2 regions of the Streptomyces sp. NPDC006294 genome follow, and region 1 is predicted to be linked to the other one. Evidence: riboswitches for the same ligand, from Rfam matches in the RefSeq annotation. Region 1 holds a riboswitch; the other holds the start of a gene.

Evidence for each region. Region 1 has a riboswitch for cyclic di-AMP ahead of ACFYOP_RS25585 (transglycosylase family protein). Riboswitches for the same ligand answer to the same signal wherever they lie in the genome.
Region 2: linked by a shared signal. The riboswitch ahead of ACFYOP_RS31670 (M23 family metallopeptidase) and the one ahead of ACFYOP_RS25585 (transglycosylase family protein) in region 1 are both predicted to bind cyclic di-AMP.

What each region holds. Positions count from the first base shown of each region.
Region 1 is NZ_JBIAHV010000015.1:58,645-62,021, reverse strand. Features, by position in the region: gene eno (phosphopyruvate hydratase) at 1-543, opposite strand, end outside; gene ACFYOP_RS25585 (transglycosylase family protein) at 861-1,547, opposite strand; cyclic di-AMP (ydaO/yuaA leader) riboswitch at 1,554-1,740, opposite strand; gene ACFYOP_RS25580 (transglycosylase family protein) at 2,011-2,943, opposite strand; gene ACFYOP_RS25575 (cytochrome P450) at 3,150-3,377, opposite strand, start outside.
Region 2 is NZ_JBIAHV010000024.1:71,279-74,655, reverse strand. Features, by position in the region: gene ACFYOP_RS31675 (PrsW family intramembrane metalloprotease) at 1-817, shown strand, start outside; gene ACFYOP_RS31670 (M23 family metallopeptidase) at 969-2,012, opposite strand; cyclic di-AMP (ydaO/yuaA leader) riboswitch at 2,023-2,178, opposite strand; gene ACFYOP_RS31665 (PP2C family protein-serine/threonine phosphatase) at 2,487-3,377, opposite strand, start outside.

The DNA.
Region 1 (3,377 bases):
CAGCGCCTCGGAGAACGACTCGGCGCCGATCGGCGCGATCATGAACTCCTGGATGTCCACGTTGGAGTCGGCGTGCGAGCCGCCGTTCAGGATGTTCATCATCGGAACGGGCAGCAGGTGCGCGTTCGGGCCGCCAAGGTAGCGGAAGAGCGGCAGGTCGGAGGCCTCGGAGGCGGCGTGCGCGACGGCGAGGGAGACGCCGAGGATGGCGTTGGCGCCGAGCGAGGACTTGTCCGGGGTGGCGTCCAGGTCGAACATCGCCTGGTCGATCAGGCGCTGTTCGGTGGCGTCGTAGCCGACGAGCTCCGGGCCGATCTGCTCGATGACGGCGAGGACGGCCTTCTCGACGCCCTTGCCCTGGTAGCGGTTCTGGTCACCGTCGCGGAGCTCGAGAGCCTCGAACGCACCGGTGGAGGCGCCGGACGGAACTGCAGCACGACCCGTGCTGCCGTCGTCGAGGCCAACCTCGACCTCGACCGTGGGGTTGCCTCGGGAGTCCAGGATTTCCCGGGCTACGACGACGTCGATGGACGGCACGAGCATCTCCTTCTGGGATGTGACGCGAGAAAAGTGCAGAGGTCTGCTTGGCCTTGCGGCAAGAGCCTAACCGCCCCGGCGGCAAAGGCCCGGCCGATGCCCGCCCCCTGGGACGAAAAAGGGCATCAAGCCCCTTGTGACCGGACAAACAGGATGGTTCCTACCAGCGGGTAACCCGCTTCCTCCGGCAGACCCCGACCCCTCGACGGAACGGGCCCCGGCCCGGCGCGTACGGGGGAAGGCGCGCCGGACCGGGGTGCTCGGGTCCCGTTCGACAGACGGGCGCCTCCCACGACCGCCGGACCGTGGGAGGCAGGGGCGGGTCAGCGCAGGTGGAGCTGCTGGCCCGGGTAAATCACGTCGGCGTCCTCGACGATGTCCTTGTTCAGCTCGAACAGCTTCTCCCAGCCGCCCTCGACCTTCTCGGCCTGCGCGATCTTGCCGAGGGTGTCGCCGGCCTCGACCTTGTACTCGCCGTCACCCTTCTTGAAGCCCTTGGCCTTCGGAGCGGCGGCGGGCCGCTCGGCCTTCGGGGCCGGGGCGGGGGCCTCGGTGCGCTCGGAGCGCGTGGTGGGCGCCTCGGAGCGCTCCTGGGACGGCTGCGCGGGCGCGGCCTCGGCGGAGCCGCCGCCGTAGGAGGCGCTGGACAGGCCGACGCCGCAGCTCGGCCAGGCGCCCTTGCCCTGGCCGGCCAGGACCTTCTCGGCTATCTCGATCTGCTGGACCTTGGACGCCTGGTCGGCGGTCGAGGCGTACGCGGTGCCGCCGTACGCGGCCCAGGTGGAGGCGGAGAACTGCAGACCGCCGTAGTAGCCGTTGCCCGTGTTGATGGACCAGTTGCCGCCGGACTCGCACTGGGCGACGGCGTCCCACTCGGAAGCGGTGGCGGCGGAGGCGGAGGTCGCGCCGAGAACCGGGGCGGCGATGGCGGCGCCGGCGACACCGGCGAGCGCGACGAGACGGGTGACCTTCGACGGACGACGGTGCTTGGCCTTGCCGGAAGAACGCAGCATGGAACTTCTCCTCACCGACGCCTACGAGGTGAGCTGTCGGGTTCGGGCCTGTGAGTTGCCCGGCCGTACGTCCGTGGGACGTACGGGCTTCACCCCCAGCCGGCTCCGGTCCGCCGGATCTCTCGATCCGGGCGAACGGCCCCGGCGCTTACCTTGGGTCCCCCGCTCCTGCCTTCGGCGCTCTGAGCGACGACTGTTCCCCCCGACCGACGGCAGGATTCGGCGTATCGGTCGACGGTGCCCGCGGTGGCGAGCGGTTCAGACCGTAGACACAGGACTCCCCGATGTTCAAAGTCGAACATCGGGGAGAAAACGCCCGAACCGACCACCCGAAGATGTCCGTTTTCGCAGGTGAGGGGCGGAGTGGCCGAATTCGTGGGGCGTTGCACCCCAGTTGGGGCGAAGAGACCCTTGTCTCACTCGAACGAAGCGGACATAAGCCCATGAACCGCCGCGTGAACTAGCCCTGACCCAGGCTCAGGTCGAGGCTCTGACCGGGCAGGATGAGGTCCGGGTCGGATCCGACCGTCTTCTCGTTCGCCTCGTAGAGGGCCGGCCACCCGCCGGGCACCTCTTCCGCGGCGGCGATGTCGCACAGATTGTCGCCGGGCTGAACGGTGTACGAGCCCGGGGCGGTTGCCCCGACGTCACCCTTGCGGCCCGCGCCGTCACCCCGTGAGGCATGGCGGCCGTCCTCGCGTACGCCCTCCGAACCGCCCGTGGCGGACTCGTCGCCCGGCGCACCGCGGTGCTTGCCGGTGCCGGTCGGCGTCTCGCCGGACGGGGCCGCCCCGGTGGCGTCGTCCGTGGGCGCCGTGCGGGTGTCGCCCCCGGTCGCCGGCCGGTCGGTCGCGTCGCCGGAGGGCGTGCCCGCGTCACGGGTGTCCGGCGCGCCGGAGCCGCCCGTGGGGTCCGAGTCGTCCGCCGAGCCCTCGGCGGGCTTGTCGCCCGCCGGGCCGGTCGGCTCGCGGACGTCGAGCGGGTCGTCGGGAGAATCGGAAGCGTCGGGCGACGGCTCGCCGTCCGGCGCGTCGCTCTGCTTCGGCAGCGGCAGGATGCCCGGGTCGACGCCGGTGTCGGTGCCGTCGTCCTGGAGCCCGGCGAGCGGACCGCAGGCGGGCCAGGCGCCGGGACCCTGGGCGGCGAGGACCTTCTCCGCGACCGCTATCTGCTGCGAGCGGCTCGCGAGGTCGGCGCTCGGCGCGTAGGCGGTGCCGCCGTACGCGGCCCAGGTCTCCTGCGAGAACTGCAGCCCGCCGTAGTAGCCGTTGCCGAAGTCGGCGCTCCACGCCCCGCCGCTCTCGCACTCCGCGACGCGGTCCCAGGTGCCGGCGTCGGCCGCGGACGCCGAGCCCGCGCCGAGCAGCGGGATCGCGATGGCCGAACCGGTCACCCCTGCCGCGACGATGAGGGCCGGAGCCTGGCGGGGTCGGCGGTGTCGTCCGTTCCCGGAGAGCATGCGGTTGCCTTTCGCGTGACAGCTGAGAATCCTGCGGCCTGCTGATGCCTGCCGAGTGACGGTGAACGTAGTCGCATTCGAACGTGAGTCACAAGTCGATGCAGCGGAGATCACGTGAAAGTCACAGACTTGACGCAGCGTCAGTTTGTTTGCACCGTGAACTCAACGGGCAGAGTGCGCAATCCGCGCATGATGAGCCCCCCACGCCACCGCAAATCGGCCGGATCCCCCGCAAGCCGCAAGTCCGGCATTCTGCGGAGCAGGGTGGCCAGCGCGGTCTGCCCCTCGAGCCGGGCGAGCGGGGCGCCGAGGCAGTAGTGGATGCCGTGGCCGTACCCCAGATGCTGGTTGTCGGTCCGGGACAGATC
Region 2 (3,377 bases), on a different contig from region 1:
CAGACGGGACTTCACCGGGATCGTGGACGGTGTGGTGGTCGCCGGTTTCACCTCCACCGGCTTCGCCTTCACGGAGAACATCCTCTACCTGGGCAGCGCGTTCGACGAGGACCAGTCGTCGGGCACGTCCGGCTTCGCCTCGGTGACCGCCGCGACCTTCTTCGTCCGGGTGGTGATGTCGCCGTTCGCCCATCCGCTCTTCACCGTGCTGACGGGCCTCGGTTTCGGTCTCGCCGCGCTCGGCGCGCGCCGCCACCGGCGGCTGCGGCGTATCGCGCTGCCGCTCCTGGGCCTGGCCCTCGCTATGGGCATGCACGCCCTGTGGAACGGCTCCGCGTCGATGCTCGGCCCGTGGGGCTTCTACGCGGTGTACGGGGCCTTCATGGTGCCGGCCTTCGGGCTGCTCACCTGGCTGACGATATGGACCCGCCAGCGCGAGCTGCGCACGATATCGGACGAGCTCCCCGCCTACGCCGCGGCGGGCTGGATGCCGGCGGCCGAGTCGCGGGCCCTGTCCTCGATGCGGGCCCGCGCGATGGCGCGCGACTTCGCCCGGCGCACCTACGGTCCGGCGGCCGGCCACGCGGTGTCGGAGTACGAGGCGTTCGCGACGTCGCTCGCCTTCCTGCGCCGCCGGGCCCACCGGGGCGCGGCGGACCCCGACTTCGCGGAACGCGAGCAGGAGCTGCTGCACCACCTCTGGCAGCGGCGCCAGGTGGCGAGCCCGTCACTGGCGTACGCGGACCGGGCGACGAGCCGGACACCGGCGCCGCCTCCGTACCGCGACTACGGCGGCTACAACCCGTACCGCTCCTGACCGCCGCGGAGGCCGGCGGCGGTGGTGCTCCGGGCACAGCCCGGCAGCCCTGGCGTCGGGGGGTGTGACGCCAAGGCTGCCGGAGACATGGATCTGCCCGGCACGGAGTGCGCACGGGTGAGCGTGCGGCGAGTCCCGTACCGGGCAGGGATCAGATGGTGAGGCCCTTGTCGCGCAGCCAGGCCATCGGGTCGATGCCGGAGCCGCCCGCGGTATGCACCTCGAGGTGCAGGTGGGGCCCGGTGACGTTGCCGGTGGCGCCGACGCGTCCGATCGTCTCGCCGGTGGTGACCGTCTGGCCAGCGCTCGCCGTCATCGAGGACAGGTGGGCGTACAGAACCTCGGTGCCGTCGTCCAGTTCGAGGACGATGCGGTAGCCGTAGGAGCCGGACCAGCCGGCGGCCTTGACCGTACCGCCGTGGACGGCCTTGACCGGCGTGCCGGTCGGGGCGGCGAAGTCCAGGCCGGTGTGCTGGCCGGAGGACCACATGGAGCCGGCCTCGCCGTAGGTGGAGGTGATCGTGTACGAGGAGGTGGGCAGGGAGAAGCTCTTCGCGAGCTCGGCGAGACGCTCGGCCTCCGCCTTGGCCCTGGCCGCCTCCTCCGCCTTGCGCTTCTCCTCCGCGGCCTTGGCCTCGGCCTCGCTCTGCTGCTTCGCCGCAGCGGCCGCGGCCTGTTCCGCGGCGAGCTTCTCCGCGGCGGCCTTGGCCTCCGCGTCCGCCACGGCCTGCTGCTGCTCGGCCTGCTGAAGGATGCGGGCGCGCAGGGCCTCACCGGCGCCCGCCGACTGCGCGGCGCTGTCGCCGTCGGCCACGGGCGCCGCGGCGGCGGTCAGCGGGGCGGCGTCGGCTTCGTCGCCGGCATCGGAGTCGTCGGAGATGAACGAGCCGACGCCCGGCAGGGACTTGGCGTCGGGAAGGTTGTCCGTGATGGCGTCGGGGAGCGAGATGGACACGGCCGGCTTGTCCTGCGCGGTGGCTATGCCACCGGCGCCGACCGCGGCGATCACACCGACGCCGAGCACCGTGGAGCTGCGGGCGAGTCCGCCGCGCTGCTTGATGACACGGTGCCGGCCGCGCACCGGGCGGATGGACTCCTCGGTGGGATTCCATTCCTCCCAGGCCCGCTCGGGTGCGTCGCCACCGGAGTGTTCGGACGCGAAGCGGGCCTCTGGGGCAGGCATGTTGGACGCCACGAAGGCGTTCTCCTTCCTTCCTTCTCGCCTACCGGGTTAGCTGACGGGTTCGGAGCAGGAAGGTCTCCTACGGGCGCCTCGACCGCGGACTGCACGGCAAGAGGTGCCCGATTCACCCCAATTGGTGGTTCCCCGGTTCCCTTGCGGGATTCGGCGCGTGCGCGCGGTGCCGACTCTGACGCCGGCTGGGACGACCGCGCTGCGTTATCGAACGTTAATAGACTGCGGGGCCGGATTCCAAGCTGTTCCGGTTGATCATTAACGATTCCGGCAGGGACTTAACCGGACAGAAGCGGGCGGAACCGGGCGACTTGATCAAACGTCAGGCCCGGACCTTTTTCTGATGTTGCGTCAAATGTTATGCGGAGGGGTGTTCTTCGATTACGGCCCGTGAGGGTCGCGCGGCCGGTGGACCGGTCGCGCCTCGGACGGCACGGGCCGGGCGGACCCGCATCATCCGTTTTCGCCGCCGGATCACGCCTCCGGCGGTACCACCGGCACCGTCCTGCGCCGGTCCGGCTGCCCCCGCGCCGGGCGGCCGACGGCCAGGAGTGCCATGTCGTCGTTCGACCCACCGCCGGTGTACCAACGCACGTCGTCGACGATCGCGTCCAGCAGATCCCCGGGCCCGGGGAAGAGCCGCCCGCCGAGCCGTTCGACCGGATCGTAGAAGACACCGCGGTCGTCACGCGCCTCCGTGACGCCGTCCGTGTAGAGCAGCAGCGTCGCCCCGTCGGGCAGCGGGAACTCCTCCGCACGGTCCGGCCACTCCCCCAGGCCCATCCCGAGCGGCAGCGCCGCCTGCTGCGGCTGGAGCACATCCAGCGCGCCGTCGGCGTGCAGCACCAGTGGCTCGGGGTGCCCCCGGTTCACCAGCCGCACCACCGCACGTCCGCGCGGGATTTCGCCCAGCACTGCGGTGGTGAAGCCCTCCACCGCGTCCAGGCTCTCCCGCCGGGTGCCCTCCCGCTTGAGCGCACGCTCCAGCCGCTGCCCCACACCCTCGAGCGAGCGCTCCTGCTCGGCGGCCTCCCGGAACGCGCCGATGATCACGGCCACGGTCCCCACCGCCCCCAGCCCCTTGCCGCGGACGTCGCCGACGATCAGGCGCACGCCGTACGGGGTGTCCTGCACGGCGAAGAGGTCACCGCCGATGAACGCGCCCTCCTGCGCCGCCTCGTACCGGGCGGCGATGTGCAGGCCGCCGATCCGCTCGGCCGGCGCTGGCAGCACGGCGCGCTGCGCGGTCTCCGCGATCACCCGGGCCGACGCCAGCTGTTCGCCCCTGCGCTGGACGACCCTGTTGATGAGCAGAGCGAGAGCGGCGACGGTGAACACCGTGCTGGTCTCGGTGACCGCGGTGAT